3 regions of the Streptomyces sp. NPDC047974 genome follow, and region 2 is predicted to be linked to each of the others. Evidence: riboswitches for the same ligand, from Rfam matches in the RefSeq annotation. Region 2 holds a riboswitch; each other region holds the start of a gene.
The links. Region 2 has a riboswitch for cobalamin ahead of AB0E19_RS25405 (energy-coupling factor ABC transporter permease). Riboswitches for the same ligand answer to the same signal wherever they lie in the genome.

Region 1 (3,263 bases), on a different contig from region 2:
CGTGCAGGCCGTCACGGATCTGGGCGTCCTTGACCTCGCACAGCCAGCCGTCGACGTGCAGCAGGAAGTCGTCGAAGCCGTCGTCCTCCGGGCGCTCCTGGAGCCCGAGGTCGTGGTCGAGCTTGGCGGCCTGGATGAGGGTCCAGATCTGGGCGCGGATCGCCGGCAGCTTCGCCGGGTCCATGGAGGAGATCTGCGCGTACTCGTCGAGGAGCTGCTCCAGGCGCGCGATGTCGCCGTACGAGTCGGCGCGGGCCATCGGCGGCACGAGGTGGTCGACGAGGGTGGCGTGGACGCGGCGCTTGGCCTGGGTGCCCTCGCCCGGGTCGTTGACGAGGAACGGGTAGACCAGCGGCAGGTCGCCGAGGGCCGCGTCCGGGCCGCAGGCGGCGGACAGGCCGGCGTTCTTGCCCGGCAGCCACTCCAGGTTGCCGTGCTTGCCGAGGTGGACCATCGCGTCGGCGCCGAAGCCGCCGTCCTCCGCGCGGGCCGCGATCCAGCGGTAGGCGGCCAGGTAGTGGTGGGAGGGCGGCAGGTCGGGGTCGTGGTAGATCGCGATCGGGTTCTCGCCGAAGCCGCGCGGCGGCTGGATGAGGACCAGCAGGTTCCCGCGGCGCAGGGCGGCGAGGACGATGTCGCCCTCCGGGTTCCGGGACCGGTCGAGGAACATCTCGCCGGGCGCGGGGCCCCAGTGCTCCTCGACCTGCTCGCGCAGCTCGGCCGGGAGTTCGGCGTACCAGCGCTTGTAGTCGGCGGCCGGGATGCGGACCGGGTTCTTCGCCAGCTGCTCCTCGGTGAGCCAGTCCTGGTCGTGGCCGCCGGCCTCGATGAGGGCGTGGATCAGCTCGTCGCCGTCGCCGGAGACCAGGCCCGGGAGGTCGGCCTCGGGCCCGAAGTCGTACCCCTCCTCGATCAGCCGGCGCAGCAGGGCGACGGCGGAGGCGGGGGTGGCGAGGCCGACGGCGTTGCCGATGCGGGAGTGCTTGGTCGGGTACGCGGAGAGGACGAGGGCCAGCCGCTTCTCCGGGTTCGGGATGTGCCGGAGACGGGCGTGGCGGACGGCGATGCCGGCGACGCGGGCGGCGCGCTCGGCGTCGGCGACGTACGCGGGCAGGCCGTCGGCGTCGATCTCCTTGAAGGAGAACGGGACGGTGATGAGCCGGCCGTCGAACTCGGGGACGGCGACCTGGCTGGCCGCGTCCAGCGGCGACAGGCCCTCGTCGTTCTCCTCCCAGTTCGCCCGCGAGCCGGTCAGGCACAGCGCTTGGAGGACGGGCACGTCGAGCGCGGCGAGCGCGCCCGCGTCCCACGCCTCCTCGTCGCCGCCGGCCTGCGCCGCGGCCGGCTTGGTGCCGCCGGCGGCGAGGACGGTGGTGACGATGGCGTCGGCGCCGCGGAGCTCGGCGAGCAGCTCCTCCTCGGGGGCCCGCAGCGAGGCCACGTACAGCGGGAGCGCGCGGGCCCCGGCGTCCTCGATCGCTTCGCAGAGGGCGCCGACGAAGGCGGTGTTCCCGCTCATGTGGTGGGCGCGGTAGTAGAGCACGGCGACCGTCGGGCCCTCGGTGACGCGGGCGGTGCGCTCCAGCGGGCCCCAGGTGGGGGCGGCCGCCGGGGCCTCGAAGCCGTGGCCGGTGAGGAGGACGGTGTCGGAGAGGAAGCGGGCCAGCTGCTCCAGGTTGGCGGGGCCGCCGTGCGCGAGGTAGGCGTGCGCCTCGGTGGCGACGCCGACCGGCACCGTGGAGGCACCCATCAGCTGGGCGTCGGGGGCCTGTTCGCCGCTGAGGACGACGACCGGCTTCCCGGTGGCGAGGATCGCGTCGAGCCCCTCCTGCCAGGAGCGGACGCCGCCGAGGAGGCGGACGACGACGAGCTCGGCGCCGTCGAGGAGGCCTTCGAGGTCGCCGAGCGGGAGACGGGAGGGGTTGGCGAAGCGGTACTCCACCGGCCCCCCGGCCGCACGGGCGCTGAGCAGGTCGGTGTCGGAGTGCGACAGCAGCAGGAGCATGGCGAGGCTCAGGCCTTCCTCGGGGTTGTCCGCGCCCCGGGTGGTCGTGGGTCGGCGGGGAGTTCCTGACTCACCCGTACCGATGGCCGGTACGGGCTCACAGTGGCGGGACCGCGCCGGATTCTCACCGGGCTTCCTCCCCGGGGCCCTGGGACCCCATGCCGATCTGCATAGTAAGGCGTGGCGTCGGCGGGCCGGAGGGGGCCCGAGAGTCGGCCGGATCACACTCGGTGGCCGCCCGGTTCCCCGTGGGTATGCTCGCCGCCATGCCGCCGACCCCGCCCCCCTCGCCCGAACCGGGCGAAGCGCCGACAAGGGACCGTGGCGACGCGTGCCCCGGGGCGCTCCGGCTGCACGCCGCCGCCGACGGGCTCCTCGCCCGACTCCGCCTGCCCGCCGGACGCTTGACGTCACGTCAGGTCATGGTCCTGGCCGACGCGGCGGAGTCGCTGGGCGACGGCAGCCTCTCCGTCACCTCGCGCGGCAACGCCGAGCTGCGCGGCCTGCGCGACGGCTGCGGCGCCGGTCTCGCCGCGCTCCTCGCCGACGCGGGCCTGCTGCCCTCCCCCACCCACGAGCGGGTCCGCAACATCGTGGCCTCCCCGGCCGCCGGCCTCGACGGACTCGGCCACGCCGACGTGCAGTTGTGGGCCCGCGCCCTGGACGCCGCGCTCTGCGCGGAGCCCCGCGCGGCGGCCCTCTCCGGCCGCTTCCTCTTCGCCCTCGACGACGGCCGCGGCGACGTCGCGGGCCTCGGCGGCGATGTGACCTTGATCGCAGCACCGGACGGCGCCGCGTTCCTGACGGCGGGCACCGAAACCTTCCGCCTGCCGGGCGCCGGAGCCGGCGGAGCCGGGCACGCGGCAGCAGCCGGGTCCGCCGCCGGAACAGCCGGAACCGCCGTCCGCGCCGCCCTGGCCTGCGCCCTCGCCTTCCTCGACGCCGCCGAGGCCGCCGGCACCGGGGCGTGGCGCCCGCGCGAGCTGCCCGGCGCGCACCTCCCGGACTGGGCCCGCGCCCTGGCCCGCGCGGCGATCACCGCGGAGCCCGTGCCCTCCTTCGCCCCTCCCCCGGCGGCCCTCCCGCCCGCACCCGGTCCGCTCGGCGACCACGCCCTGCACGTCCTCGCCCCCCTCGGCCGGCTGACCGCCGGGCAGCTGCGGGCGCTCGGCGCGGGCGCGGACGAGGTGCGGCTCACCCCCTGGCGCGGGGTCGTCGTGGCGGGCCCGGCCCCGGACCTGCTCCCCGCCCTCGCCGC
Region 2 (3,263 bases):
CCACCACCGGCGCCGGCACCCCGGCCCTCACGAGCCGCGGCAGCACGTCCGACACCGGCGTGGTGAAGGCGAACAGGAGCACGCCCAGCGAGGCCGACGCCGTCCGCAGCAACAGCTCGCCCGCGTGCACCGGACCGTCCGGCGCCCAGGCGACGGGACCACCGGGCCCGCCCACCGAGAACAGCAGCGGAACGGCTCCCGTGACGCAGAAGCCCAGCGGGATCCGGAAGGCCCGCCACAGCTGCCGGCCCGGCACACCGGCCGGACCGAGCAGCACGGCGAGGGTCGCCGCGGCGACCAGGAGCGCCCCCGGCCACGGCGGCAGGCAGACCGCGCACAGCGTCAGACCGAAACCGAGCAGGGCCTTCTCCGCCGGATGGCGGCGGCGCCAGCGACTGCTGTGCGCCGCCGCGTCGATCGGCAGCATCGGCGGCTACGCGCCCTTGTCCGCGCCCTGGGCGGGCACGGTGCCCTCGGCGCGGGCCGCCGCCCGCTCCTCGCCCTGCCGCCGGCCGCGCCGCAGCCCGAAGTAGTACGCGAGGACACCGGCGCCCAGCGCCGCCTGGAGCGAGAACAGCGCCGACTCGATCTCGCCGGACGGCGGCTCGTACAGCGGCGAGAACCACGGCTCGTAGTCCGGCTCGATCTCCGTGATCGCCGTCTCCGCCTCGGCGTCGGCGCCGGTGAACGGCTCCTCCTTGTGGTCGCCGAGCCCCAGCGCCAGCGGCAGCACGGCCAGCGCCGCCACCAGCAGGAGCAGCAGACCGTTGATCTTCGTGTTCCTGCTCATCACGCCGTCGCCTCCTCGCGCCGCTCCGCCTTCTTCGGCGCGGCGAGCACGCCGAGCCGCAGCAGATCGCCCTTGCTGGACTGGGTGAGCAACCGCATGACCAGGACGGTCAGCAGCCCCTCGCTCACCGCGAGCGGAATCTGCGTCACCGCGAAGATCCCGCCGAACTTGGCGAGCGAGCCCGCCACGCCGCTGCCCGGGTCGGGGAAGGCGAGGGCCAGCTGGACGCTGGTCACGCAGTAGGTGGAGAGGTCGGCGACGAACGCGCCGAAGAACACCGCCACCATCAGCGGCGCCCCGGACCGCCGGACCAGCAGATAGGTGCCGTATCCGGCCCACGGACCGACGATCGCCATCGAGAAGACGTTCGCGCCCAGCGTGGTCAGCCCGCCGTGGGCGAGCAGCAGGGCCTGGAACAGCAGGGTGATCGTGCCGAGCACCGCCATGATCGGTGGCCGGAACAGGATGGCGCCCAGCCCCGTACCCGTAGGGTGGGAGCAACTGCCGGTCACCGAGGGCAGCTTGAGTGCGGACAGGACGAAGGTGAAGGCGCCGGAGGCGCCGAGCAGCAGGGTGGACTCGGGGTTGGCGCGCACCTCGCGGGTGAGCGCGCGGACGCCGTGGACGACGAACGGAGCCGATGCGACGCCCCAGGCGGCCGCGTGGACGGGGGGCAGATACCCCTCGGCGATATGCATGATCGGGAGACCCTCTCCAGCACCTCGTGGATGGACAACGCGCCCTGGCCGGTCTCCTGGCTGACGGTAGTGCCGCCCGACTCCGCCTTCCCACCCCGCGACGGTCTCCCGCGGCGGAGCAGTGGCTTCCCCGAAGGGACGGAGCCGGACCTCCCGATCACAGTGGCGAGGGCCGCACCGGTACTGCACCGGTTTCCCGAACACCAAGGCCCTGTGACATTAGTGTGTTGACCTGCTTCATCACAATGCGGGGTCGGTCACTCGCGCTCCGAAGCACCCGGCCGGGGCGCCGCCGCCCCCCGTGCTCAGCCCTGCGCCCGCACCGACAGCTCCTGCCAGTCCGCCCAGGTCCTGAGCCGGTCGGCGTAGACCTGCGGCAGCATCTCGTTTCCCTGGGTGCCGAGGAAGACGCGCAGCGGCGGCTCGTCCGCGTCGACGACCTCCAGCAGCGCCCGCCCGGCGGCGGCCGGGTCGCCCAGGTCCAGCGTCGCGACGAACGCGCCGAGCGCCTCGCGGGCGCCGTCGTACGCCGGGATCGGCTCCGAGTGGACGGCCGACTCCCCACCCCAGTCGGTGGCGTACGCGCCCGGCTCGATCAGCGTGACCTGGATGCCGAGGTCCGCCACCTCCTGCGCCAGCGACTCGGTCAGCCCCTCCAGCGCCCACTTCGAGGCGTGGTAGCCGCCGACCAGCGGCCAGGCCGCGACGCCACCGGTGGAGGAGATCTGCACGATGTGGCCGCCGCCCTGCTCGCGCAGGTGCGGCAGCGCGGCCTGGGTCACCCACAGGGCGCCGAACAGGTTGGTCTCCAGCTGGTCGCGCAGCGCCCGCTCGGTCAGCTCCTCCACGGCGCCGAACAGGCCGTACCCGGCGTTGTTGACGACCACGTCGAGCCGGCCGAAGTGCTCCCTGGCCCGCCCGACGGCCGCGAACACCGCGTCCTTGTCGGTCACGTCCAGGGTCAGGGCGAGCACGGCGTCGCCGTACCGCCCGGACAGGTCGGAGAGGTTCCCCGCGTCGCGGGCGGTGGCGGCGACCCGGTCGCCGCGGTCCAGGGCGGCCTCGACGAACCGCCGGCCGAAGCCGCGCGACGAACCGGTGACGAACCAGACCTTGCTCATGGGTTTCTCCCTCGCGTCAGGGGCCGCACGGGGGTGCGGCCGGGCCGTCGTGGACGTCGGCCCGCGCTCCACACTAGGAAGCCCTCGCCGGACGCTCCATGACGAAAGCTCTCCTCTTTTTGCCCGTACGTCTCATCCGCTGCGACGCAAGGTGGCTCCTCGCCTACGCTCACGGCCATGGACGTACTCGCCGACATCATGGCCGCGACCCGCTTCACCGGCGTGCTGCTCAACCAGCTGCGCTCCGGCCGGCCCGACTGGGGCTGCGGGATCGCGCCCCTGCCCACCGCGGGCTTCCACCTGGTCGCCGAGGGCGTCTGCTGGCTGCGCGTGCCCGGCCGGGCGCCCCTGCGGCTCGTGCCCGGCGACCTGGTGCTGCTGCCGCACGGCGACCCGCACGAGCTGACGGGTTCTCCGGAAGCGGTCGCCGTGGCCTACCCGGACCTGGAGGCGGCCCATCCGCCGGGCCGCGAAGGCGTCGTCGACCTCGGCGGCGACGGCCCGGTCGTACGCGTCGTGTGCGGCAAGTTCGCCTACGAGGGCGTCACCGGACGGCACCCCGTCCTGGCCGCCCTGCCCCGGGTCGTCCACCTCCCCGGCATGAGCGCCGACCCCGAACTCCAGGCCACCGTACGGCTGATCGCGGCCGAGACC
Region 3 (3,263 bases), on a different contig from region 2:
CGCCGGTGACGGACACCAGGCCGCCGCCGGCACCGAGGACGACGACCGCGACCGCGCCGGTCGACGCGCCGGAGGAGACGCCGAGGACGAAGGGGTCGGCGAGCGGATTGCGCAGCAGCGACTGCATCACCGCGCCGCAGACGGCGAGCCCGGCCCCGCACACGGCGGCGAGGAGGGTACGGGGCAGCCGCAGGTCCCAGACGATGCCCTCGCGGATCGTGCTCAGGCCGGACGGCTCCCCGCCGAGGCGTGCGGCGACGACGGACCAGGCGTCGGCGACCCGGATGTCGGCGGGGCCGAGGGTGACGGCGAGCGCGACCGAGACGCAGAGGAGCACGACCCCGGCCGCCCCGGCGAACGGCGTGAGCGCACGGGAGGACCGCGCGGAGGCGGCGGCGGAAGTGGCGGCGGAAGTGGAGGTCGAGGTCGAGGTGGAGGTGGAGGTCACTTCGCGAGCCCGTGCGTGCGCAGGGCGGCCGCCAGCTGCTCGATGCCTTCCACGGTGCGGATGGTGGGGTTCATGGCCTGGCCGCTGAGGATCACGTACCGCTTCTTCCGGACCGCCGTCATGTTCCGGGTGACCGGGTGCGACTCCAGGAACTCGATCTTCTTCGCGGCGCTCTCGGCCGACTGCGCCTTGCGGGTCAGGTCGGCGATCACCAGCACGTCGGGGTCGCGGTCGACGACCGTCTCCCAGTTGATCTGCGGCCACTCCTCCTTCGTGTCGTCGAAGACGTTCCGCACGCCGAGCGTCCCGCTGATGATCCCCGGCGCGCCGCAGCAGCCGGCCATGTACGGCCCCTGGGAGTCGGAGAACCAGTACAGGACGGACGCGTCCCCGAAGTCGGCCCCGGCCTTGGCCTTCTCCACCCGGGCGCGGAGCTCCCCGACGAGCTTGTCGCCGCGCTCCGGAACCCCGAAGATCCGTGCCAGGTCGCGGACTTCGCCGTACACGGCGTCCATCGTGAGCGGCTCGGTGCGCACGCCGTCGCCGTCGCCGCCGTTGTCCTTGCCGACGCAGTCGGCGGGGGAGAGGTACGTGGGGACGCCGAGCTTCGTGAACTGCTCGCGGGGCGCCACCCCGCCCTTGCCCAGGGTGTAGAGGAAGGAGGCGCTGACGAAGTCGGGTTCGGCGTCGAGCACCTTCTCGAACGACGGGTAGCGCTCGGCGAGCCGGGGCACGGACGCGTTCGCCTTCTCCAGGCCCTTGAGCACCGGGTCCGTCCAGGTGGCGGTGCCCGCCATCCGGTCGGCGAGGCCGAGGGAGAGCAGGATCTCGGCCGACCCCTGGTCGAGGGCGACGGCCCGGCGGGGCGCGGCGGCGACCTCGACGCGCTGTCCGCAGTTGTCGAGGCGGACGGGATACCCGGCGCCGTCCGCCGCCTTCGCTCCGGACGGGCCGGGCGACGCCGTCCCGCCGGCGCCGCAGCCGGCCGCGAGCACGGCACCGGCCACGAGCAGCACGGCGGAACGGACGGAACGCACGGAACGAGAAGAGCCGGCGGATCGGGAGGGACGGGGGGAACGGGCGGTGTGCGCGAAGGGCACGGGGAACGGCACGGGGAAGGATCCTCTGCGTCACGGCTCATGCGCGGAGCCTGATGTACGGTGCTCCCCGGGCGCCGTACGACCGCCGCCCGGGCCGCCAGCAGGTCTTCGGACTCGGGGTCGTCCGGACGGAACGCCTTCCCAGGCCCCCTCGGGGCCCAGTGGCCGATGTCCCGCCCGTCACCCTCACCGCTGCGCGTCAGTTCCGGATTCCCACCGGATTCCCTGACCTCCGCACGGACCGCGTGGATCCGTGCAGGGGTGCGACTGGCCCTGGCAAGTTACCACGACCGGATCTTGCTCCCCGGCGGGGCTACTCGCCCGCGGCGGCGCCCGTACGGGCGGCCGGCGCGTCGAGCTCGGCGGGCAGGTCGCGGACGCCGAGGCGCAGGTGCTCGACGTGGTGCAGCGCCTGGTCGAGGAGTTCGGCGACGTGGTTGTCGTAGAGGGCGTAGACGATCGAGCGGCCGTGGCGCTCGCCGGTCACCAGACCGAGGTTGCGCAGCAGACGGAGCTGGTGGGAGCAGGCGGAGGGCTCCATGCCGACGGCCGTGGCCAACTCCCCGACCGAGGAAGGTCCTTCGCGCAGGCGCGCCAGGATGTACAGCCGCGAGGGCGTGGCGAGGGCCTGGAGCGTCGCGGCGACGTCGGTGGCGCCGACCGCGTCGAGGCGCTCGCGCGTGGTGCTGGTGGCAATCGGTCCGTGGCCCATGTGACCATGATACGGACGACACCTGAAGACCTATTCATGTGTTCCTGTATGGTGGGCGCATCGTCCCGCCGGCCCCGTGAAGGGTTGCTTCGTCATGTCCTCCGTCCTGCAGAGCCCCGGGCCGCAGACCCCCGCCGCCCCGTCGCCCCGCCCCGGCCGCGTACCGCCCCGCCGGCGCACCCGCGTCCTGGCGCTGCCCGAAGCCCGCTGGGCGCTCGCGGCCCTGCTGCTCTTCCTGGCCGCCCTCCCGCTGTACCTGCTCGGCGCGCCGGCCTGGCTGTGGGGCCCGCTGTTCGCGGCCACGTACGCCACCGGCGGCTGGGAGCCCGGCTGGGAGGGCCTGAAGGCCCTCGGGGAACGGACCCTGGACGTGGACCTCCTGATGGTGGTGGCCGCGCTCGGCGCCGCCGCCATCGGCCAGGTCCTCGACGGCGCGCTGCTCATCGTCATCTTCGCGACCTCCGGCGCGCTGGAGGCCGTCGCCACCGCCCGGACCGCCGACTCCGTACGCGGCCTGCTCGACCTGGCGCCGGAGACGGCGACACGGCTCGCGGGCGACGGCACGGAGGAGGTCGTCCCGGCCGGCTCCCTCGCCGTCGGCGACGTCGTCCTCGTCCGGCCCGGTGAGCGGATCGGCGCCGACGGCCGCGTGCTCGACGGCGCGAGCGACGTCGACCAGGCCACCATCACCGGGGAACCGCTGCCCGTGGCCAAGCAGCCGGGCGACGAGGTCTTCGCCGGCACCCTGAACGGCTCCGGCGCCCTGCGCGTGCGGGTCGAGCGCGACCCCTCCGAGTCGGTGATCGCCCGGATCGTGGCGATGGTCGAGGAGGCCGCCGAGACCAAGGCGCCGACCCAGCTCTTCATCGAGAAGGTCGAGCAGCGCTACAGCATCGCCATGGTCGCCGTCACCCTGCTGATCTTCACGATCCCGCTGCTCCTGGGCTCCGACCTCCGGTCCACCCTGCTCCGGGCGATGACCTTCATGATCGTCGCCTCCCCG

Region 1: another riboswitch for cobalamin. It lies ahead of cobN (cobaltochelatase subunit CobN); the one in region 2 lies ahead of AB0E19_RS25405 (energy-coupling factor ABC transporter permease).
Region 3: another riboswitch for cobalamin. It lies ahead of AB0E19_RS34100 (ABC transporter substrate-binding protein); the one in region 2 lies ahead of AB0E19_RS25405 (energy-coupling factor ABC transporter permease).

Annotation. Positions count from the first base shown of each region.
Region 1 covers NZ_JBEZNU010000022.1:89,515-92,777, forward strand. The annotation lists gene cobN (cobaltochelatase subunit CobN) at 1-2,005, opposite strand, end outside; cobalamin riboswitch at 2,045-2,180, opposite strand; gene AB0E19_RS27460 (cobalamin biosynthesis protein CobG) at 2,260-3,263, shown strand, end outside.
Region 2 covers NZ_JBEZNU010000019.1:84,628-87,890, forward strand. The annotation lists gene cbiQ (cobalt ECF transporter T component CbiQ) at 1-427, opposite strand, end outside; gene AB0E19_RS25400 (energy-coupling factor ABC transporter substrate-binding protein) at 434-790, opposite strand; gene AB0E19_RS25405 (energy-coupling factor ABC transporter permease) at 790-1,488, opposite strand; cobalamin riboswitch at 1,517-1,739, opposite strand; gene AB0E19_RS25410 (SDR family NAD(P)-dependent oxidoreductase) at 1,794-2,609, opposite strand; gene AB0E19_RS25415 (AraC family transcriptional regulator) at 2,787-3,263, shown strand, end outside.
Region 3 covers NZ_JBEZNU010000039.1:7,012-10,274, forward strand. The annotation lists gene AB0E19_RS34095 (iron chelate uptake ABC transporter family permease subunit) at 1-337, opposite strand, end outside; gene AB0E19_RS34100 (ABC transporter substrate-binding protein) at 445-1,485, opposite strand; cobalamin riboswitch at 1,651-1,775, opposite strand; gene AB0E19_RS34105 (metalloregulator ArsR/SmtB family transcription factor) at 1,862-2,260, opposite strand; gene AB0E19_RS34110 (heavy metal translocating P-type ATPase) at 2,355-3,263, shown strand, end outside.